2 regions of the Paenibacillus sp. J22R56 genome follow, and region 2 is predicted to be linked to the other one. Evidence: a T-box and tRNA genes for the amino acid it is inferred to sense, from the RefSeq annotation. Region 2 holds a T-box; the other holds one or more tRNA genes.
The links. A T-box is a leader RNA that pairs with one kind of tRNA and senses whether it is charged. The one in region 2 lies ahead of metG (methionine--tRNA ligase), so its partner is inferred to be a tRNA-Met.
Positions count from the first base shown of each region.

Region 1: it has a tRNA-Met gene. The T-box ahead of metG (methionine--tRNA ligase) is inferred to sense a tRNA for this amino acid. The anticodon was not compared.

Region 1 covers NZ_JBWDNV010000007.1:296,579-308,533, forward strand. The annotation lists gene AC0YNT_RS18485 (NAD-dependent epimerase/dehydratase family protein) at 1-295, shown strand, start outside; gene AC0YNT_RS18490 (S-layer homology domain-containing protein) at 411-1,367, shown strand; gene AC0YNT_RS18495 (uracil-DNA glycosylase) at 1,427-2,113, opposite strand; gene rnhA (ribonuclease H) at 2,127-2,804, opposite strand; tRNA gene AC0YNT_RS18505 (tRNA-Leu) at 2,971-3,059, opposite strand; tRNA gene AC0YNT_RS18510 (tRNA-Ile) at 3,081-3,157, opposite strand; tRNA gene AC0YNT_RS18515 (tRNA-Met) at 3,194-3,270, opposite strand; gene AC0YNT_RS18520 (hypothetical protein) at 3,423-3,587, opposite strand; gene AC0YNT_RS18525 (2'-5' RNA ligase family protein) at 3,794-4,306, shown strand; gene AC0YNT_RS18530 (ABC transporter substrate-binding protein) at 4,385-5,914, opposite strand; gene AC0YNT_RS18535 (ABC transporter ATP-binding protein) at 5,921-6,802, opposite strand; gene AC0YNT_RS18540 (ABC transporter permease) at 6,809-9,715, opposite strand; gene AC0YNT_RS18545 (efflux RND transporter periplasmic adaptor subunit) at 9,719-10,783, opposite strand; gene AC0YNT_RS18550 (ABC transporter ATP-binding protein) at 10,749-11,480, opposite strand; gene AC0YNT_RS18555 (methyl-accepting chemotaxis protein) at 11,659-11,955, opposite strand, start outside.
Region 2 covers NZ_JBWDNV010000006.1:109,952-121,906, reverse strand. The annotation lists gene AC0YNT_RS15540 (glucosidase family protein) at 1-781, shown strand, start outside; gene AC0YNT_RS15535 (hypothetical protein) at 957-1,520, shown strand; gene AC0YNT_RS15530 (alpha/beta-type small acid-soluble spore protein) at 1,613-1,828, shown strand; gene AC0YNT_RS15525 (aminoglycoside phosphotransferase family protein) at 2,009-2,938, shown strand; gene AC0YNT_RS15520 (GNAT family N-acetyltransferase) at 3,002-3,391, shown strand; T-box leader at 3,459-3,720, shown strand; gene metG (methionine--tRNA ligase) at 3,765-5,411, shown strand; gene AC0YNT_RS15510 (DUF6376 family protein) at 5,499-5,936, shown strand; gene AC0YNT_RS15505 (hypothetical protein) at 6,015-6,551, shown strand; gene AC0YNT_RS15500 (cyclase family protein) at 6,709-7,467, shown strand; gene AC0YNT_RS15495 (winged helix-turn-helix domain-containing protein) at 7,495-8,706, shown strand; gene AC0YNT_RS15490 (hypothetical protein) at 8,788-9,054, opposite strand; gene AC0YNT_RS15485 (NHL repeat-containing protein) at 9,322-11,955, shown strand, end outside.

The DNA.
Region 1 (11,955 bases), on a different contig from region 2:
AGACTCCGAGAAGGATTATGTGCTTATTCAAGACGTCGTTGACTCTCTCATTCATATTGCGTTAAGCGGCAAACAATTTATATACAACGTAGCAAGTGGTGTTAACCTGACGAATCAGCAGCTATTTGACGCTTGGAAGGAAGTCCGGCATTTTGAATATAGAATTCCCCCTTCTGCTGTCCGGGTTTACTTCGAGCCAATTGAGATCGTAAGGCTGCGCAGTGAATTCGGATACCATCCTTCTCCCTGTTTGCCGGTAATCCAACAGCTCATTACGAAAAATCCGTATCCTTGAGATGCGGATTTTTTTGCTATATCGCATGAATCTTCTTCTTTTGGTGCAACAATACGATTATTGGCTTCGTTATTATAGGTGCTATAGCAAATACTACACAAAAGGAGATTCGTTCATGAAAATAAAAACAGTACTATTATTGGCAGTATCGATGCTGCTTGTCTTTACTTTGGGACAATCCGTATTTGCCTTCAGTGATACCGGTAAAGATCCAAACCAATCAAAGATTGAAGCTCTGCAAAAACAAGGTGTTATTAAAGGCGAAAAAGGCGATAAGTTCAATTCGAACGGCAAGCTGACATACGCGGCAGGCATTACGCTGCTCGTCAATGGCTTCAATTTGAACATCGACAACATTCGTTTCATCAAAGAGCCTAAAGTATCCGATTATTACACAAACTTGAAAGACAATGCATGGTATTCCAAAGCGTTCATCATTGCTCAATATAACGGCATTGATGTACCTAAGAATGTAAAAGCTGATGACGTAATGACACGCGAGCAATTCGCCCATCATTTGTTCAAAGCGATTATGAAGCAAGGAGACTATGCCTTCATTGAGATGTTCATGACTCTTAATGATGAGAAAGATGTTAATAAGGATTACATGGACAGCATTCAAAAGCTGCTCATTTCAAAAATCGCTTCCCTCGATAAGAACAACAATTTCTATCCGAAAAAAGCGATCACTCGTAGTGATGCAGCAGCATGGCTCTATGATGGTATCCAATTCGTAAAAGACACGCCTACGATTCCTGCCTATCAGGAAATCCAAGACCTTAAATTAACCGTTACTTCTGTTAATAAAGACATTAACCAAGTAACGATTTCCGGCCAAGCACCACATCCGGGTTATGGCCTTAAAGTAACATCGATCAACTTCGTTGACGGCCAAGCGGTCATTCAAGTTGAAACGGTTCAGCCAGATCCGGACAAAATGTATCCACAGGTCATTACTGAAGTCAGCGCTACTACTTATGTAGATGCGGCTTACAAGCCTGTACTGGCTTCTGCTGAAGATGGCGTATCTTCATCTGACATCGCTGTAAGCAGCTCTGCTGTGGCTAGCTAAACAAGCTAAAAGCCTCCTGGTCACCTTTATGGTGGACCTAGGAGGCTTTTTTGTATTCCTTATTCCTCCGCCTGTTCAGGCAAAGCCCAGTCAATCTCCTTGCTGCCAATGCTGCGAAGATGTTCATTTACTTTCGAGAATGGACGGCTGCCAAAAAAACCTCTCCTTGCCGCAAGTGGACTAGGATGCGCAGAAGCGATAATCGGATGCTTGTCTGCATCAATAAATGCTGCTTTATCTTGGGCATGCTTGCCCCATAAGAGAAACACTACCGGCTTATCCCGCTCGTTCAGCAACTGAATCACCCGGTTCGTGAACCGTTCCCAGCCGATCTTCTGATGGGAGTTTGGCTGCCCCTCTTCGACGGTCAAAACCGTATTCAGCAGCAATACACCTTGCTTCGCCCATGTCTGCAGAGAGCCATGCTGCGGGATCGGGCAGCCAATATCTTCTCTCAGCTCTTTATAAATATTTCGCAGCGAAGGCGGAATGGCGATTCCCTGCTGTACCGAGAAACTAAGCCCATGTGCTTGCCCTGGTCCATGATAAGGATCCTGTCCAATCAGAACGACACGCGTTTGTTCATACGGCGTATACTGCAAGGCATTAAATATATGCTCGAATTTCGGATATACCGTCTTCGTTTGATACAACCCATCAAGCTGCTCCGCCATTAGTTTAAAATACGGCTCATCCATCTCAGGCTGAAGAAGCTCTGCCCAATCATTGTTCAGTTGAAATTCCATCTGTCTTCTCCCTTTACTTTCTCCCGAAGTCTGCGCGAATTTCTCCCCATTCTTCCGTGTTCCATTTCACAACTTTATTGGAGTACGTATTATTGCGCAGCCAATCAACTGCCCAGTCCGCAAGGTCCCAGATCTGCTTCGTAGAAGCATCTCTAACTAGAGTTGATGCGATCTTTTTATTGCGCAGCCAGCTAAGCGCCGTTCTCGAGTCACTGTAGATCGTCTGGCTGCTGCCTTGTTTCTTCAAATAATCCAACGCATGAACTACTGCGATAAATTCACCAAGATTATTCGTACCGTTCGGAATTGGTCCTACATAGAACAGGATATCGCCGGTTTGTGTATCTACGCCTTTGTATTCCACCGGACCGGGATTGCCTCTAGTCCCCACATCAACCGAAATACTGTTGTAATCGATCTCCTGCTCTTCTGCTGAAGCGGATGCCGACTTAGCGGCAAATGATGCTCCCTTGCTTTTGACAGCCGCAGCAGACGACGTAGACGCTCCTTTGCCTTGCCCCCAGTGGCTTTTCCAGCCCTCTTTATAAGCCGCTTCCGCCTTATCCTTGGATTCGAAAGATTTATATTTCGCCTCTGGATAACCGTTCACCTGCGACTGACACTCCGGCCAGCTCTTGTAAACACCCGGCTGCTTTCCTACCCATACGACATAATGTTTACTACCCGCCATCTAGGAACCACCTTTTCATTCAACATTGTCTTCCTATTGTAAAGGATACGAGGACAAGCATCCACTCCTACTTTATAAGCGGAATGCGCAATGTAAAAACCCCTTTCACCTGGCACAAGGCCAAGCAAAAGGGGTTTATCTTATGAAGCTATGTAGTTCAAGAAAATGGTGCCGAGGACGGGAATCGAACCCGTACGGTGGTCACCCACCGCAGGATTTTAAGTCCTGTGCGTCTGCCAGTTCCGCCACCCCGGCATTTTGTTTTGATGCTTCAAATGGTGGGCCCTGAGGGACTCGAACCCACGACCAATCGGTTATGAGCCGACCGCTCTAACCAACTGAGCTAAGGGCCCTCGTAAAACGCCACGATCACGTTTCAGACGAGTGGTTGGTTGCGGGGGCAGGATTTGAACCTGCGGCCTTCGGGTTATGAGCCCGACGAGCTACCGAGCTGCTCCACCCCGCGATATCCATTTGTTTAAGTCATCAAATTGAAATGGCGACATCAATTAATATACTATACACCTATATACTACGTCAAGCATTTATTTCTCTTTCGAGGAAAATATATGTACGATTCATTTTTAGGCTTATTGTTGTTCCCTCTCCAACATATCCTTAAACAAGAAAACGTACACCAAAACGGCCTTTTTTAGACTTGAATACTTCGATTTCCTGAGGGCATTCATAGCCGTACACCCACCAGTCATTCTCCATCCGTCTTACAAGACATCCTGCTTGAAATTTGGTTTCGTATAACCGTACCCAATATATCCATTTCATAACGAATCCCTCCTCGACACTTATATTGCCCAATTTTATTGCCCAAATTCGGAGAAATCAGCCAAATTGGGTATAATCAAATTATCGCAACTAGCGTAAACGGCTGCACCATTCTTAGGAGGGTGCATACGTTTCGCGAGTGAAATATAAGCACAGGATAGAGAAAACCTATAATTTCTTATATTTAAATGAAGGAGTTGATGAGTATGCTTTATGGTATTGCTGTATTTCCATCACAAGCCGTGCAGGATTTCGCCAACAGCTGGCGTATTCGACATGATCCCCATTATTCGATCATACCGCCGCATATGACTATCCGGGACAAAGAAGAACTTTCTGAGTCTCAGCTGCCGGCGATAACAGAGCATCTGGAAGCTGTCGCATCCCAGACGAAGCCGTTCCAAATCCGATATAACCGCGTCTCTTCCTTTTATCCGGCCAGTCATGTGCTGTATCTGGCACTTGAGGATCCGGCGCCGATGATTAAACTCCATCAAGCTGTATGCCAAGGTCCACTCGACGTACCGGCTCCAAACTTCGTCTACACCCCACACGTGACGATCGGGCAAAATATGCCGCCAGACGAGCTCCATGACCTCTACGGCAATCTGAGGATGTCAGAGGTTAATCTGACCTCAATAATTGATTCGCTGCATCTGCTGCGCAAGACGGTAAGTGGTGTGTGGCATGTTGATAAGACGTTCGCACTGCAAGGATAGATATGCACCATAACGAGAAAGAAGCCCAGCAGGATTTCTGCTGGGCTTCTTTTGCATTTTATCAACCGTCATTTAGAATCAGCCGACCGGTTTAACGTCTACCGCTACATCATCCAATGGCATTGGTTTGCCGCCACCGTCTATATTGCCAGTCGGGTTGTTCTTGATTTTCTCCAGTACAGCATTACCCTTCGTTTCCCATTCCTGCAGCGCTTCCTTCGCAGACATATCCCCTTTGGCCACCTTCTGGAACAGTTCATAACCAGGGGATTGCGCTTCCCAGATACCTGGCTTCTCACGCATCAGCTTTTCTGTATCCGTCGATTGTGGAGGAATCGGCTTCAATGTTGTGAAAGCATCGATATTGTAGCTCATGCCGTTTTTCGGTTTCAAATACTCTTTGCGTGCAACCAGCTCATACGTGCTGCGCGATTTCATTTCCGCCCATTCTGCGCTGTTCGTGAATTGAATGAAATCCCATGCATCATCAGCATTTTGAGCTTTTGCATTAATCCCCATCAGCTGGCTGAAGTAAATATTTCCGCCAATGCCCGGTTTAGATGTTTGTGTAGGCATCGTTACAACATCCCATTCAAATGGGTTGAAGTTTTTTATTTTGGAAGCATTGTTCATCGTGTTGCTCAGTTCATTCACATAGCCATATTCCCCGATGGTCATAGCTACTTTGCCATTCATGAACATATCGCCGCCAATTGGATTGTAGGAGCCTGGATTATCGGTTGTAACCTTTTGCTGCCAAGCGCTCATATCTTCCTGGCTTGGAGAGATCTTTTGTTTATACAGATCTGCTACCGTGTTCCATACCGATTCCCACTGCTCGTTATTCACAAGCATCTTCTCGCCTTTGTCATCCCACATTTTGAGCTGCAATGGAGCGCTGTACGTTTGGATATCGCTGAAGCCGTCGCCAGCCCAGCGGTTAATGGACAAACCAAATTTGCGGTCTGTGCCTTCACCGGAGGATACTAGCTTCGCTTTGTTAATGACATCTTCCCAAGTCATACCATCCACAGGCGGCTCAACGCCTGCATCTGCGAATAATTTTTTGTTATAGTAGAGCGCGGAAGAACTGAAAGTAGGCGTCAATGCGTAAATGTTATTGCTGTCGTCAGCTGACTTGATGCCATCCAGCACAGTTGGTACATAATCAGTCAGATCGAATTTGCTCTTCTGGATGAGCGGATCAAGCTGCTGCAGCAGATTATCTTGAATCAGACGGCGCAGCATGCTGTAATCCAGAATAACAACGTCAACTGGATTATCACCGGTAAGCATTTCCTTCATTTTTACAAAAGGATCCGGCTGTGGAGTCACGCCATCCGGTCCCGGTGTATCGTAGCGCTGCTCATTATAGTCAATCGCACTTACGATTTCGAAATCAATATTTTTATGCATCATTTCGTACGTATCGGTATACTGCTGGCGGACATAAGATTCGTTATCAGCTCCTCCGTACAGGACCCCAAGACGAAGCACATGTTTCTCTGCCGTGCTCTCTGAACCTTTGCTGCATGCCGCAAGAAGCGAAATAATCATAATTAGTGCCAATGATAAAAATGTTGTTTTAGACGCCCATTTTCTGTTCATTCGTTTCTAACCCCCCAGTGATTTAGGCGGCGAAATGATAATCCGCTCACCGTCAAATTCCATCGATGCCTTGTCTTTAATGTTTAATGCATTCAAGTACTCCTTGGGCACCTGTAATCGACCTACACGATCAACAACGACATATGCCTCATGAACGGCTTGAAGTCCTTTCTCTTCTGGCTCCTCACCTCCACCGGGAATCATATTCGGATTTCTTTTCAGAAATTCCGTACTTGTTAGACCATCACGTATAGCAACAACACGGTCTACCTTGCCTGCAAGGGTAAGATCATGAGTAACGATAACGATCGTAACTCCCAGCTCCTTATTAAGCTTACGGAATATGCCCATGATAAGATCGGAGGTTGCGGTGTCTACAGACCCCGTAGGCTCATCAGCGAGCAGAAGCTTCGGGCGATTACATAGCGAGATAGCAATAGCAACACGCTGCTGCTCGCCGCCTGAGAGCTGATGCAGCTTGTTATGCATCCGCTCCTTGAGACCAACCCATTCGAGAAGTTGTTTCGCATAAGTCCGGTCTACTTTACCAGAGAGCATCATTGGCATTTCAACGTTCTCTAATGCTGATAAATAAGGCAGCAAGTTACGTGCGTTGTTTTGCCAGATGAAGCCTACCGTCTCACGCTTGTATTTAACCAGATCATCCTCTGAGATTTTAAGCAAATCCCACGGTCCGACCTGAACGGAGCCTGCAGAAGGGCGGTCAAGTCCGCCCAATATATTCAGTAAGGTTGATTTCCCGCTGCCACTGTTGCCGATAATGGCCATCAGCTCGCCGTCTTCCACCTTCAAGTTAAGTCCTTGCAAAGCGACAACTTCCAAGTCATCACTCTTGTAAATTTTAACGAGTCCTTCGCATGTGATCATATGTTGTTACCGCTCCTCTCCCATTTTGACCGCTTGATGCACACGCAGCCTGCGGATATGCAGGAAGAGCAGCACTGCTCCTGTGACCATCATAAATCCAACTACTGCATATAACTGATTGGTATCTTTCGAGTCGAAGACAACCCGGAATGGTGGTACGGTATCTGCTACATTTTCCGCAGTTTGCAGGAATGGCAGGAAGATAAGGCTCGTAATTTTGCCTATCAGAATACCTAGACCAATTGAAAGACCCGCCGTAAACAGCTGCTCCAGCAATAACATGCCGGTCAACTGCCTTCGGGACAGTCCCATCGCCCGCAGTACACCAAATTGTACGACACGTCCCGATAGGTTAAAGAACCAATACAAGACATAACCGGTTAAAGTAACGATGACCGAGACTAGGAAGCCAAGGCTTAGAATTCCGAATACGCCGCCTCTTGTTGGAAGTTTCGATTGGGTAATCAGCTCCGATCGAACATCTTTCACGTTAGCAATCTCGATACCTGCCTTCTGCAGCTCTTCTACAATTGGAGCGACTTTTGCATCCGGCTTCATCTTCAGCCATACCTCGTAAGGCATGATTGGAAGCTGGTCATACAGGTAATCAAGATTTGTGATAACAAACGGCGACTGATCCGGGTATTGGGTCGGCCAATAAGGCAGGATGCCTACCACGACGAAATCCAGCATACCTTCCGAGAAACCAACAGAGATCAGATCACCAGTCTTAAGCTGGTATTTTGTCGCCACATTTGATGGGATAAGTGCTGCTTGCTCGTACATGCCTAAATAATTCAAATAATTGTAAGGATGAATCGGGAACAAATCACTTCGGAACCATGCAACCTTAGCGAAATCAACATTGTCGATTCCCATTACAGTGCCTTGGCCGATTGATTTCCCTGATACAACAACATTGCCTTTCGTCTGCAGGACACGTGCCGCAGCTTCTACGCCCTCCAGCTTACGGAATACTTCAAATGGTGGTTCATTATATAAGATCTTGGTTGGGACCGGCTGCTGGCCGCCTCCGCCGCCAGCACCTCCTCCTCCACCAGATCCACCGCCAGTGCCACCACCGCCGCTTCCTCCACCATTTCCGCCGCCATTGCCATTACCTCCGCCACTTGGCTGAGAGACCTCAACGGTGCCTTCCCATACCGTCTGAACTGTCACATCCGAACCATATTTGTATAACGTCCGTTCTGTTGAGTTAAGGTCAATCGTCCGTGCAGCTGATGCATTATATACGCCTAGGCCAAGCGTTAGAATAAGCAGAATCATAAGCGGATAATAACCTTTGGATGAACGTGATAACTGAGTCAGCGTCAAATATAAAGGTACCGGCAAAAACTTGCGTCCAAGCCAGTTAAACAGTTTCAACAGCCATGGGAACAAGCGCAGGCAGAAGAGACCAAGAGCGAATATGGACAGCGCTGGTACGAAGAACAGAAACGGCTGTACATTTAATTGATCTGTCGTCATCCCTGTCTGGAAGCTAAGCATCTGCCGCTCGTTAAACATGTACCAGCCGTAACCGGCAATCGCGAGCAAGACGATGTCGAGGAACCAGCGCTGCCAGATTGGACCGCGGTCAGAACGTGCAAGGTCTCGTTTGTAGCTGACGATGGATGAACGTGCATAAATAACAGCTGGAATAACTGTTGAAAGCACGGCAAGCAATACTGCAGCCGCTCCAGCAATAATAGCTTCAGTCGAGAAGCCAACCGGAATTGACTTTCGGTTTACGAAGGATAGGAAACCATCCGCTGAGCCTATACTCTTGGCCATAAACCAACCGATTAATGGCCCTGCCACAATCGCCACACTTCCGAGCAGTAAGCCCTCGAGCAAGTAGATCCATATGATCTGCCTTGTTCCCGCCCCTCTGCTTCGCAGAACAGCAATATCGCTGCGCTGCTTATCCAGAGACTGTCTCGCATTCATGGCTATAAAGTAGAACACCATGGCGATCATCGGAGCCGCCAGCGTAAAGAGCAAGGTTTGCAGCTGTAAGCTCTGCTTCTTGAATTCCGTTAAGGTAGACGCGAAGGAAATCTCAACTTTTGCACCTTTAAGTCTCTGATACAAATCGATATTGAGCCGCTCTAATGTCCGGCTAAGCGGAGAAAGCTGACTGGTCTTCACCTGCGACAAATCAAACGCATAATACCAGCTTGCATTGTTGACTGGGACACCTGCTTTTTGAATCAGTGAACCCATAAACTCCGTTTCGCTGATCTGGAAGGTATTCATTAGGCCTTCTAGACCTTGGTACCAGTAAGGATCCGTTTGATTGATTGGTTTTACAACACCCACAATCTTGACGCGTAGAGTGAGATCAAGTCCGCCGTAGATCGGATATTCCAGCACATCACCAACATGGAGATCATTGCGGTACATCCCTTCCTCAAGCATCACCGCCTCCAGAACGTCATCGACACCTTCTGTGTTTTTGAACCAACGGCCTTGCGTGAGCTCGGTTTTCCCTTCCAGATCTGCCATCGTCATAATCGTCATTTGACGAATACGGCTGGCATCCACCTTGCTCGTATCTTCCGGAACTACTTCAGCTCCCCGGATCGAATAGCTTGTAATATTCGTCTGGTATGGGAAGCCAATCTTACCTGGAACATCTTCTTTAATGAATCGCTCCAGCTCTTTCAATGCAGTTGGATCGGTCTTCTCGCCGCCTGGCGCCTGATAACGCATCAGCAAGGATCCGGCTGGAAGTCCATCACTTTTCTCCTGCAGTGATTGTGCCACAACTCGCTTTAACGCACCGTCGGCGTACATCGGGATACTTGTAGCAAATGCGACTGCAAGAATAAGTCCAGCAAGTGTGCTTAAAGTAAGCCAGCGGGTATTCCACATTTTACGGAACAGAAATCGGAATAACGGAATCCCCATACGTTATCTACCTACAACTTTCTGGCCCGGCGTCAGCCCGCTTATAATTTCCACCTGTGTTGCGGTTTGCTGGCCAACTTCGACGTCCACCTCCCGCTTCCCGTCTGCGTCAACGACCTGCACATATGTTCTTGAGCCGATCGTACGAAGCGTGGAAGGCGGAATAACGACGACGTTTTCCTTCCTTTTCGTAATGATATTTATGGATAATGGCGTTCCACGGCTAATCTTTTTAGATAGTCCCTTCAAGTCAATAATCATAAAATCTTCCGGACGTTCTTTAGCAGGCTGCTCGCCGCCACCACCGCCGCCATTTGGATCAGAATTGGTGATCGGCAGCGCCTTCACGGTACCCTTGAACTGCCCTGCATTGTTAATATCGACGACCACCGGCATACCAACGGCTATCTTCGCTTGTTCGTCCTTTGTCAGCTTTGCTGCAGGAACAAGGGCACTGGTATCCGCTATAACAGCAATCGGATCATAAGCCTTGATCAGATCGCCCTTCTGAACATTCAGGGTTACAACCGTACCGCTGAATGGAGAGGTTAAGACGGATCTGCTGATCTGCTCCTCCAAGTCGCTGAGGGCCTGTTTTTTCTCCTCGAAGGCGATCGATTTCTCCTCGAATTCAATAGGATCCATCTCATCCTTCATCTGGAGCGCTTCCTTCATAGCAGTCTCTTCCCTGCGGAAAGCAAGCTTTTGATTACGCAGATCTTTCTGCATCAGTTCAACATCAAGAACACCAATTGTTTGACCAGCTTCTACTTGATCACCAGCCTTAATATTGAGCTCCTTCAGACGCATGCCATCGAGAGTAAAATACAAGGTTTCTTCCTGCTGCGAGATCATCTTACCGATAACCTGCACCTTTGTCTCAAGTGTAGCCGTCGTCACCTCATATTCCGGTTTCTTCGAAATTTGTGGTGGTGCGATAGACGGCAGCACCTCCTCTTCCGGTTCTGCCGGCAGCAGCGAGCACCCGCTGGTAAGCAGTACCGATGCTGCAATCATTACAATTGCAGAACGCTTATACAAATTTCCCGTCCACCATTTCATAAACATGATCGGCAACCTCCAAAATTGTAGGATCGTGTGTAGTCATACAGATAGTCACTTGTTCGGTGCGAATAATATTTTGAAAGACCGCCATGATTTGAGCGGACATGTTCGTATCCAGCTCGGCTGTTGGTTCATCCGCCAGAAGCAGAATTGGTTTATGGGCAATCGCCTTCGCGATCGCAACGCGCTGCTGCTCACCGCCGGACAACTCAAATGGCCGGTGATGCATCCGCTTCTCGAGGCCTACTAATTCCAAGCAGTACGCAACTCGTTCCTTCCATTCGGAGCGTGGCGTTCCTGCCATCCGAAGAGACAGCTCCACGTTCTCCCAAGCTGATAAAAGCGGCATTAATGCAAACGCTTGGAAGATAAACCCCATTTCTTTACGTCGAATAAGCGTACGCTCGCTATCGCTCATTTTATGAAAGGCCCTGCCATTAAACCAGATCTCACCTTTGCTTGGTGTATCAAGGCCACCTAGGCAGTTAAGCAGGGTTGTTTTCCCTGATCCCGACCTGCCCCGAAGCATAACAAGCTGGTTATGCTTAAGCTCCATATGAAGTCCCTTCAGAACACGCAGCGGTGCTCCTCCGGCTTGGAAAGTCCTCTCTACGTCAATTACCGACAGCAACTTGGTGTTATGTAACTGTTCGTCTTGCTGCCCTCCATCTAATCGCTCTTCCTTGTCTGTTGCCGCCATGTACGGATGTGATACCTCCCCTATCTCTCTTTCATAATTCTCATCTAACAGGATAGACGCAGCACGCTCAGAAAAAGTTCCAATACATTTGTAATTTATTCTAAAATAAATAAAGCTTAGATCTTTTCCCATTAATCAATTCCGGAAATAGAACTAAGCCTCTTGCACTTTATACTTTTTAATTCACTTTAAACGTGTTTACTGCCTGATTTAGCTCACGAGCGACTCCATCCAACTGGCTTGCAGCTGAAGCGATGCTCTCCATAAGCGCAAGCTGCTCTTCCGTTGCCGCAGCAACACTTTCGGTACGCTCCAAGTTAGCAGCGGCTGAAGAAGCCGACTGCTCCATAGAGGCGTTAACCTGCTCGGAGCTGGCGGACATTTGCTCAGTAATAGCCGAATTTTCCTGCAGCTGCTCGGTCATGTTGTCAATTGCAGCCACAATAACCGATAAGCTCTGCTGAAGCTCTTCTAT
Region 2 (11,955 bases):
TGAAATAAATAATCGATTCGTAGACTGGGTCGATCGGAATGGAGATTCGCACGATCATATCCATTTGCTTGCTAACATCCTTCCCGTTCTATTCGGCCACACTTCGAAGGAACAAGAGGAGAGCATCTTGGCGTTGGTGGATGAACATATCGATCAATTCCAGCGTTTCCCTACATTCTTAGCCGCTCATATCGATCAGTATACGGATTCAGAGATTGGAGACGGCGGGCCATATGATTTGTGCGCGGCCGGCCGCTATTGGTGTTGGGATGCAGCGTTCTGGTCATGGAAAAAGAATGGGAATGTACTGCTTGGACAATTGATGCGAGTGGCGGAGCAAGCGGCAACAGAAGGCTACGTCATGGGTGAGCGTTACGACATGAACTATATCTATTACATGGACGATAAAAATTGGCATGGCGCTGCGCATTATTATGAATATCCTTGTGTGTACTCATGGGTTCTTATCCATGAATTCCTGGGCATTCGTCAGACGTTCGAGGCTGACCTGCTGATCTCTCCGCGATTAATGGACACAGGAAAAGTCGTGCTTGAACAGTCTGGTTTCCAGTTAAGCTATGAATATGAAGAGAACGCCTTCCGCCTGACGAATCTTGGCTCGAAAACTCGATCCTTCGAAGTTGATTTGTCAGCGATTTATCCGCATTACGACACATGGAAGTTGACTTGCGGAGATGTCGAAAAGCTTGTTGAATCCGGTGCCATTGTATCTTTAGAATCCGGGACGGAAGCTATTTGGGAGCCGGTATCAAGAGGGTAATGGATTTCTAGCAGAATTATATTCTCTATTAAAAATAAGCTGCTGATATAACGGCAGCTTATTTTGTTGAACTTCCTCGTATATTTGGATTATAATCACAATAGAACATATGTTCTGAATCACTTTGAAATCTGGCTAATGAGTTTATCAAGACATACAAGAGGGGGCAGGAACATTGAGACTAAGACTTGAGCAAACCGCTAGAAAGAAATACATATTGCTTAAGGATGAGGATGAACTAGAGGCGTTTTTAGTTGAGCGTTCCGGCTTCTTTAACATAGAGATTCCAGGTCTAATGAAACAATCATCCAGTACGTTCAGCGGGAAACGAGATCTATATAAGTTAGAGCATGGAGAAATCTACAATCATAAAGAAGGGTTCTTCATCTTTGGTTATATCGAAACCCGATTAAATCTTGGAGATCGGAATTTTCAAGGGTATGAGGTTGGAAAAGGAAAAGACGGGCATTTCCTCTGTATTTATGAGGGAGAAAAGCAAATTGCCTTAATCGAAAAAGACCGAAAAGTCATCAATAACAAGGATACCTATACGCTCTATGTCCTGGAACCGGAATTTATAAACATCGTAAAGATTTTTGCGATTCATTGGGATTGCGCGAGTTATAGCAGCACAAATGGTGAAATTCCTATTTATTCTAGAAAAGTTGAGTTTGTATTTACAATTAATAAGTTTCTAAAGAGCAAATATGATCCGACTTTTATCTCGCGGTGCAGTTAACTTTATCCTTAAAAGATTTTTGCATATTTTAGTTTATTATGGAGAAATTAATTTCAGCAACACAAATCACTTCACACCAGGAGGGTTTATCAATGGCTAAGAATTCGTTACTTGTACCACAAGCATCCGCAGCATTAGATCGTTTGAAATTCGAAGTGGCTTCTGAACTTGGTATTCAGTTCTCGCAAGATGGTTATAACGGAGATTTAACAACGTATAATGCAGGGAAGATTGGCGGTTCAATTACTCGGCGTTTAGTCGAGATTGCCGAACAAAGCCTGGGTGGAGCTCAGTCTTTTCGTAAATAAACAATAAACATAGATTAATTAACAGGCTGCCGTTCATAACGGCAGCCTGTTTGATTTTCGCATCCTATACCCCAAAGGGATAGTTTAGTTATAACCGTTTTCTTCAAATCAATAATGCTATAATTTTAATAATAATGAGTGAGATGATACCAAATCATTTGGAGAACGGGAGCTGGAACGATGACGGCTTATATGAAACCAAGTTTGGCTATGAGTGAAATTGAGAACGTGTTACAGAAACATCTTGGACCTGGTGCAGCCGAGATTACACCACTGGCAGGCGGGAACTTGAGCAATGTGTTTTCCTTCACCCTTGATGGCAAAGGCTATGTCGTGAAATTCAGTGACCTAGAAGGAGCGTATGAGACAGAACGATTTGTCTCGAATTTGTTGTCTAGCGAAGGCATACCTTTTCCTAAATGTTTGGCACTGGGGAAAATCGACCAATTAGCATACGCAATCATGGAGCGGATGGACGGGCGTAATCTCGCCGAATGCACGGTTGAAGAACAAATCCATCAGTTACCGGAACTTATCAGTATAATGACGAGAATGGCAGAGGTGAATGTTGGGGCAACAAAAGGGTACGGATGGATCGGGCCAGACGGCAACGGAGCCTATGCATCTTGGAAGGACTTTGTAGTTGCTTTTAATGCGGAGGATCAGACGGGAACGTTCTGGGAGAACTGGCATGAACTCTTTCAAACATCTTGTTTGGAAAAAGACGTTTTTCAAGAGATCTATAATCGTTTAACGGCATACATTCCATATAACGAACTGCATAGGAACTTTGTACACGGGGATTTTCACCAATGGAACATTTTATCGGATGGCAAACGTATTACTAGTATCATAGACGGCAATTGCATATACGGTGATTACCTCGTTGACCTCGCCATTCTTGATCGGCATATGCCCTGGAATGAGATAATTAAGGCATATCAAGACCATCAAGAGAAAGCCAATATCGTAATTCCTAACTTCAAGGAGCGCTTAACCGGTGCTTATTATTTCAAGGGACTTGATGGGCTGCGGTTCTACGCGAAAATGGGATGGACCGATGCGTATCAAGTTACAAGAGATTTCTTATTGAACTTAAATGTGAAATGAGGGATTTCAGTGAACTATATAATTACTCCCTATGACCCCAAGTATGCTGAGCAAACCGTGACAATGTGGCGCGCTAGTAAGGAGAAAGCACTTGGGCAGAAAGAAGTCCGTCCTGTTGAAGATCACATTTATTTTATAAATCATATATTGCCCTTGCACTTTCAAGTCGAATTAGTGTTGATGGATGATCAAGTCATTGGAATTATTGCATTTAATAAGAGTGAAATAAGCCAGCTATATATTCATGTAGATTATCAAGGAATAGGTATAGGCGAAACGTTACTTAATAAAGCTAAAGAAAACTCGAATGGCAAATTACGCTTATATACCTTTGAAGTCAATCATAATGCGCAGCGATTTTATGAAAAGCATGGATTTAAAGTGATTGCCAGAGGACATGAAAATGAAGAAAATTTACCTGATATTCATTATGAATGGGTATCTCAGCAATAGAGGAGTTATTTGACCCTTGACTTAGGAAATCATATCCAGTAAAATTCCATTTAATCGAATATTCTGAACAATAGCTATGACGAGAAAGAGTACCATGATAAGGTCTTTTACAGAGAGCCCCGGTTGCTGAAAAGGGGTAAAGAATAATCGTGGGAACATGGTCTCTGAGCTGCGCATCGAACCCACTTTGTGGATGTAGGCTGCGCCGGAACCCGCACCCGTTACTGTGCTAGGGTATAAACGCGATAGCGTCGTACCTGAAGAGGTTAATGCCGTAAAGCATTAATAAAATTGGGTGGTAACACGTGAGCATAGCTCTCGTCCCTTCGGGGATGAGGGCTTTTTTGTTTGTCCAAAAAAAGGAGGCGTAAAAATGGAAAATATTTTTATTGGCGGAGCATGGCCTTACGCTAATGGTTCATTGCATTTGGGACGTTTGGCAAGCTTGCTGCCGGGTGATGTACTGGCACGTTATTTTCGCTCAAAGGGTAGAAACGTCTTGTATGTATCTGGGAGTGATTGTCACGGGACACCAGTCGCTGTTCAGGCGATTAAAGAAGGTGTGAAACCAAGAGATATTGCGGATCGATTTCATCAGGAGTTTACTGAGTGTTTCAAGAAGCTGGGGTTTACTTATGACTTGTACACGCGTACGGATCAGGCATTTCACCATCAAGTCGTTAAAGAACTGTTTCTAAGGCTATTGAACAATGGATATTTGTACAAGAAAGAAATCTTGCAAACCTTTTGTGAAACAGATCAACGATTTTTGCCAGATCGTTACGTTGAAGGTGTTTGTCCGGTTTGTGGAAACCGTGCGAGAGGTGATCAGTGTGACTATTGTTCGACCTTGTTAGATCCAGCCGACCTGTCAGATAAGATTTGCAAGATCTGTGGAAATCCACCTATTGAGCGCCCTACAGAGCATTATTATCTTGAACTCTCTGGGTTCCAAGATGTATTAACCGAATATGTGGACAACGCTACAGGCTGGAAAGAGAATGCGGTACGTCTAACAAGCAGATACCTGAACGAAGGACTTCAAGATCGTGCGGTTACCAGGGATTTGACATGGGGTGTAGATGTTCCCGTTGAAGGGTTTCAAGATAAAAAGATCTATGTATGGATCGAGGCAGTCAGTGGATATTTATCCGCGAGTAAGCAGTGGGCTGCAGAAACAGGAGGCAGCTGGGAACCGTACTGGCTTTCGGGCAAGGATAAGACAACGGCTTACTACGTACATGGTAAAGATAATATCCCTTTCCATACTGTAGTATGGCCAGCACTTCTCTTGGGAGCAGGGGATTTGCATTTGCCTGATCGAATTATTTCCTGTGAGTATATGACATTAGAAGGGAAAAAGTTTTCGACAAGTCATAACTGGGCCGTATGGGTACCGGACATTCTAAGCCGCTATCAGCCAGATTCTATTCGATATTTTCTAATAGCAAATGGTCCTGAGAACCGGGATACTGACTTTTCATGGAGAGAGTTCATCCATAGCCATAATGGGGAATTGCTTGGCGCATTCGGGAACTTTGTTAATCGCACATTGTCCTTCATTGACAAATCATTTGAGGGATTCGTACCAGAGGGGAATCTTAATGAGGAATGGAAGAGAACAATAGAGGAATGGTATCTAAAGACTGGGGCCTTAATAGAAGCAGGTCATCTTAAAGAGGCGATTGAGCTCATTTTCACTTTTGTCCGCGGAGCAAATAAATTCTTTGATGAACAAAAACCATGGGTACAAATCAAAGAGAACAAGACAGCATGTGGGTATACTTTGCATACGTGCGTACAGATTATCGCGAATTTGTCTCAATTATTAAACCCGTTTATTCCTTTCTCCTGTGAAGAAATTAGAAAGTTTCTAACCCTTGACCAACCGGAGTGGAAGTTGATTTCCGTCCCAGCTAACCGTAAAGTTCACAACATAAAGATCCTTTTCGATCGTATAGACATAAGTCGAATTGAAGAAGAAACAAGTTTATTAGAGAAACAGAAGCAGAAAGGATGAAGCTTTAGTACATTGTGTGTTCATGAAACCCTTTTTCTTGCAATACGTAAAGGGTATTCAAACGAACAGGAGGGAAGAGATAATTGTATGAAACGATTGATGATACTATTATTGGTTCTTTCGACAATGATGTTAAGTGCGTGTACTTTCTTACAAGAAGCAAACAACTCCTTACAGTATGTAGATCAAGCTACAGAACATATAAATACACTTACTAATTTTGCAGAACAAGCACCACAAATGATTCAAGATGCTGCCACGAATCCTGAAACCAAGCAAAAGCTTGAAGATCAATTAATGTCGTTAAAAAAGGAAATCGAACAATTTAATTTGATCGACGCCCCTTCGATTGCGAAAGATCTACATCAACAATTGGTTGATAAAAACAAAGAATTGTTACAAGAGATTAATCAAGCGCTGGCTAACGGTCATCTCGCACTGGATCAGCTTCAGAATTCACAAATTATAACAACCATAAACAATATAATCAGCTTTCAGAATCGAATTGAAAATCTAGGATTATAATTGCTGCACGATAGGCGTTGTAGAGATAACGGCTTCTTTCGGGTATACTAGAAGGCAATAAAGGCTTGGAGGGATATTATGGATCGAGGCGTCCGTAAAGTGCCGTTTGGTTACGTTGAGGAAAAGGACTCCCATTCAGGGAAAGGAACGCTGGTGTATTACGATACGTTCCAGGATGTAACGGAGCAACAGCTGACACATGCAGCGGCATTGGCAAAAGCACGGTCGTTCGCGAAGCTTGTTCTATATCCCTTGCATGAGGAAACGGCAAGACGAATGTGGAAACGTCCGATTGAGCCTTACTACATGCGAGAAGATCGCTTGTTTGATTGGCGTCGGGAAAGTGGAGACGATGGCGCGATTACCGTGGAAAATTGGGAGGGTAAACGGAAGAAGTACACACCTATTGAAGCAGCTATCCGTCATTTGATGGATGTCTATCCGCAGCCACTGTTCCTATATGTATCGCCAGAAACGGCAAACGCATTCGCCTCGTTTAGTTCTTTCGAGGAGTGGATCGGAAAGCTTCGTCTAATCATAACCGAACCGCCGCCGGACGCTCACCCCAATCTCACGAAGTTCAGACATCGATGGGATGCAGACGAGAAAAGCTGATCAGATATAACAACGAATTAAGGTCGCGTAAATCGCGGCTTTTTTTGTGTTTAGACAGAACCAATGATTGCAGTTCCGTTGTCCATCATATGATCTTGAAATTGGAGCAATATGGTATAATGGGTTTGAAATTCGGGAGACAAGGGAGAAATAAAAGATGAAGCTGATCGACTTAAGCGTACCTATTAGTCCACGTATTCAAGAACCACTTCCGGCAAAGATCGAGTATTCGAGCCATGAAGCAGGGGCACTGCAAGCCGCGACGATTCTCGGACTTAAGCAGGAGGATTTTCCAGAAAGCAAAGCATGGGCGACGGAAACCGTGACCCTTAATACACATGCCGGTACTCATATCGACGCACCATGGCACTACTGGCCAACATCGGAAGGGAAACAAGCAAGAACAATTGATGAAATGCCCCTCGAATGGTTTTATTCTGACGGTGTAGTGCTTGATTTCAGCACCAAGCCGCCGGGATACGAGATTACGACGGACGACCTGAAAGCTGAGTTACAACGAATAGACTACACATTGAAACCTTATGATATTGTTCTCATTCGTAGTGATGCGGACAAACGCTTGTACAACGAACATTACGCATTCCTACATGCCGGTGTATCAGCAGAAGCAACGGTGTGGCTGCTGGATCAAGGCATCAAGGTAGTTGGTACTGACGGCTGGGGCTGGGATATCCCGCTCAATCTGCAAGCTGAAGCATACAAAAAGCAGCCTAAGGAAGGCGTCCTATGGGCAGCGCATTATGTCGGTAAGGACCGGGAATATTGCCAGATTGAGAAGCTGGCCAATTTGGATCAGATCCCTAAACCGTTTGGGTTCAAAGTATCCTGCTTCCCGATTAAAGTGGAGAAGGCGAGTGCAGGCTGGGCACGTCCGGTCGCAATCGTGGAGGATTGAGACTGACAACAGGGGAGGAAACGATCTTTGATTCATACTACAAAACAAGGTCTCAGACGTTTTCTATTAGAAAAACAACTGCTGTTGCAACCACGGCTCAACGAAATGATCAGTAGGGAGCAGGTACTGGACGTCATACGTCAACTAGAATGCGTGCAAATCGATCCAGTTGCTGCTGTTCGAGCCAATCAGCATTTGGTGTTGTCTGCCCGAATAGCCAACTATGAACCCAGCCTAATGAATGAATTACTCAGTAATCATGAAGTGTTCGAGTACTTTGCTAATGCAGCATGCATGATCCCTATGGAGCATTACCCTATATTTCAGCCTACCCGGACACGAATTCGTGAGTATACGTTATCCGCGTTGGAAGCTTTGCAGCCTGTACCAGAGCAGGTAATGGACAAGCTTCAGGATGAAGGACCATTACCAGCTAGAGCTTTTGAATCGGAAATGCGGGTACATGGTTATTGGGAAAATTCAAATGCCAAAGCAAAAACAAAAGCAACCTCCCATGCGATAAACCTATTGACTGATGCGGCTCACATTCGCATTGTCGGAAGGGAAGGCAATCAGAGGCTATTTGATCTGGTAAGTCGCAGCGTTCCGAATGAGCTGCTCCAGACAGCTGAAGATCTAGATATGGAGGAAGCAGAGCGGTTAATGCTGCTTAAATATTTCCGTGCTTACCGTGTATTCGAGCCATCAGACTCTCGTTTTGGCTGGTTGAAGCTGAGTGCAGCTGAGCGCCGTGAAGCGATCAAGCAATTTATTCAATGCGGCATCATCACGGAGGTAGCGGTAGAAGATCTTAAGCACCCTTATTATGTATTGTCTTCAGATGTGGAACGGGTAATGGCACACCGTGAGGAAGCTGCTGATAAGGATAATAGCTATTTAGAAGCGAAAGCCGAACAGATTACTTTTTTACCACCATTGGATAATATGCTTTGGAGCCGTAAACGGCTTGAGGATTTATTTCATTTTGAATACCGTTGGGAGATCTACACGCCTGCGGACAAAAGAAAGTATGGCTATTATGCGATGCCAATACTAGCTGGAGATAGATTAATCGGCAGAATGGACCCGCGCCTCAACCGGAAAGAAAATTTGCTTAAGGTGGAACTGCTGCATTTTGAACCTGAAGCTCATATTACAGCACAGCTGCGCAAAAACGTGAAGAAAGCCATACAATTGTTTGCAAAAGCTAATGGTGTGGATCATGTTCAATATTCTTAGTTCTGTATAGGCGTTGTGAAGGGCTAAGGCAAGGCGATGCAAAGAAAAGGCTGCAGATTATGGATCTGCAGCCTTTTTGCGTTATACAAGCCTTTTAGTACGGTGGGGCGGAAGATGAACCGCAACTCCAATTACGATTACTTTGCTGCCTTTTGGGTACGTTTGAATAACGACTGGAAAAGTCTTTCCGCTTGCAGTGGTGTTGGTCAAAGTAATGACGGAATGATGGGAGGTGGCTGTGTAGATAGCTTTAGAACCTGAGAAAGACCTTTTCCAATTTTTATCAAAGTAGAGAATCTCGTCCCGCATATCATGTACCGTGTAATTTCGTTCCAACCTAGCAGCCATAATCGAACACTTCCTTGTCCTAATATGAAATGGATTCTCTTAAGGATATGCAAGATTAATAGATTGGATTGTTCTGCTGCCTAGAGGCTGCAAAATAGAGACAACCTGACATTAATTAAGGGCTCGAAAGGAAAGAAACTTAACGGAAAATGGAGGTTATTTTGGTAGGTCTAGAGACTTATTTCATATATTCATGGCATTGACTATACTATGCATGTTGGTATCTGGATAATGTTACCAAAAAATTTGATTTGAAAGGGGTAATTTATGTTAATTAGCCAACCGACAGTCAGAAATCTTAATGTACATTATGATCTCCGATTTCTGGGTGACACGGGACAAAATGAACCACTCATTCTAAGAGCAGGAGGCGTATCGTATCCACTTGTAAGACATAATTTCGATTCATTAAGCGCCAATGGTTTTGAGTACGAGTCCGAAGTCCTGCCTCCCACTCATTATGTTGTCTCCGTCCCCCACGACACTTCCAAGGTTCAATTCATTCGCGTCTACGGTCTACCAGACAATCAAGGTATCCCCACGCTGAAGGCAGCAGCCATCTCTACATCTACTATCGGGAAAGTATTCTCTGCGGCCGATACAGTCAAAGCCATCCTATTTCTTAATCCAAGCATAACGGTCCTAACGCCTGACCACACAGACACCGTGTTAAATCATATGGATGATTCCGACGAGCTTCGCCAAATGGTCATGATGCTCGAGCAGTTGAAGGACACCTGGAATACAGCAACGATCATAACGGACGATAAGGGCCAGCCCGTTATGGACAAGGCAGGAAAGCCGTTCTACACCTATGAGCTTCACCCGTACTTGTTGAATCTATCCGCAGGTGCTTCAGCTAGCATCAAGAGCAAGATTTATAGTGATCCTAGCTTGCGTGGGATCCGCTGGAATGTACAGGCAGGAATCAGCCACATTACGGAAAATCAGGAAAATCCATCAGCCTTAGCTGCAAGTCAGAGCGGATATCACTACAATTTGAAGGATGGCGGACCGCAATACGGCATTTCAGTAGCGGTTGAGAAGCTGTCCAATTCGTTCGAGCTTGATCTGAAGGTGACTAATTCGTTCATCCGGCATATGTCAGTCTACGCGACATTCTATAAGGGGGATGGTATTACTCCCATTGAGATGAATAGCGATGCTTTGCTTGCTCTGCTGAGGGGAGAAAATCTTCTCGAAGTAAAGGAATGGATGGATGCACTTGGTGAGGCGGAGCAGCTTCTTCTTGGTACCAAGTCGCTCAAGTTCATCGGCAACGTCAGCCCGGAGGGAACCTTCCTTGGTATACCTGTAACGGAATCTTCTTCGTTGTTCTCGTTCCAATTGCCTTCCGCTGACCCTATCGGCAAGCTCCGTTTATCCATCGGAAGTCTAGGCAACGGCAATTCACATTCCGATGCGGATCCGAGCGCGGCGTGGATTGGAATCGGGGCAACTTCACTGATGGAATTGGTCATCCCAACCGTCTCCCTGATCATGACGGTAGGTACTGAGAGCAGCAAGATGTTCGATACGCTCTTCAAAAAAGTGAAATTTATCGCTCCAACCGTCTATTCCATCTATACGGTCGTCAAGGATATCATCAACGACTCAAGTAATACAGGCAACGATGTGAAAAACATGATTACCTCGCTTGCGGACAGGATTGTCTCCACGATTCTCACTGGTTCAGAATTTGCAGCAGAGCTAGCTGCGATATTGTCTACCGAGGAGCTCGAAGAAGCGATTCCTGTCGTAGGTTGGGGACTAAAGGCGTTGGCACTGGAGGGAACTGTCGCTCAATTGGCTCAAACCGTTGGCGAGGTTATCGCTTCTCCCCGTGTGGTCGATTTTGAACTAACCGTTACAATGGATGCATCGATATCTCTCATTGCCGAAGCAGATGACGGGCAGCAGCCGGAATTCGCAGCTACCGCAGCCTATTATATCGTCACAGCGCAATATAGCGACAATACAACCCGTACATACAGAGGTGTTATTCCAGATCCGAAGGCAGCAAGTATATCATTCGAGCTAAAGAACGTCCCAGTCGGCGGGAAAGTAACTTTCCTGGCTGCTGTATATTCCAAGGAAGGATGGCTTGTTGGCGGAGGAAAATCTGACTTACTAGATAATCTGCTTACACCAGACAAAGACCAATTGGTCGTCTCCGTGAACGTAAAGCAGATGCTGTATCCGTTGAATGAACAGACGACCTACATGCATAACCAGCTGCTGGTCCAGCAGGATGGCCAATATTCGTGGCAGCAGACTGCTGCGCCTCCATCAGAAACAGCTGAAAACCTCGGAACAGGGGGGAGCGGACATGTGCTGGAGAATCTAGCGGGATTGACGCTGAATTCTAATATGGGGCTGCTAGGCTATGCTTGGCAAGCATCCGGGATGAATATTCCGCCTGTCGATGGTGACAACGGGGATAATCTGCAGCTGTATGCTTTCAAGAACATTGCATATGGTCCGAATCCTAATGCAGGGGTAATGAATACGCCGCAAGGCTTCAATAAAGCTCCGTTGCTTGCTTATCCTCAGTTGGGAGCGGAAACAGGAGCTGCCGAATATTTTTATCTGGATCCAACAGGTGACTCAGAGCACGGTTATCACCTGAGACGGATCAAACCAATCAATGATCCTTCGGTCCCGCAGAACAGTCCGGATCGAGAATTCGACCTTTCGGTAGGAGAAAGCTGGGGACGATTCAATCTGCTCCCCGCATCCATGGCCTATCATTCCAATGGATATGTTGTAGCCGTCAATCCCGCGTATCCCGTCATGCAGGTTCTTCAGTTACCTTCCAGCGGACAATCGGACGACCAAGCACCATGGGCGATGATCACGCTTGGGCCAGGTACGAGGGAGGGACTTTTGCTTCAGCCAGAG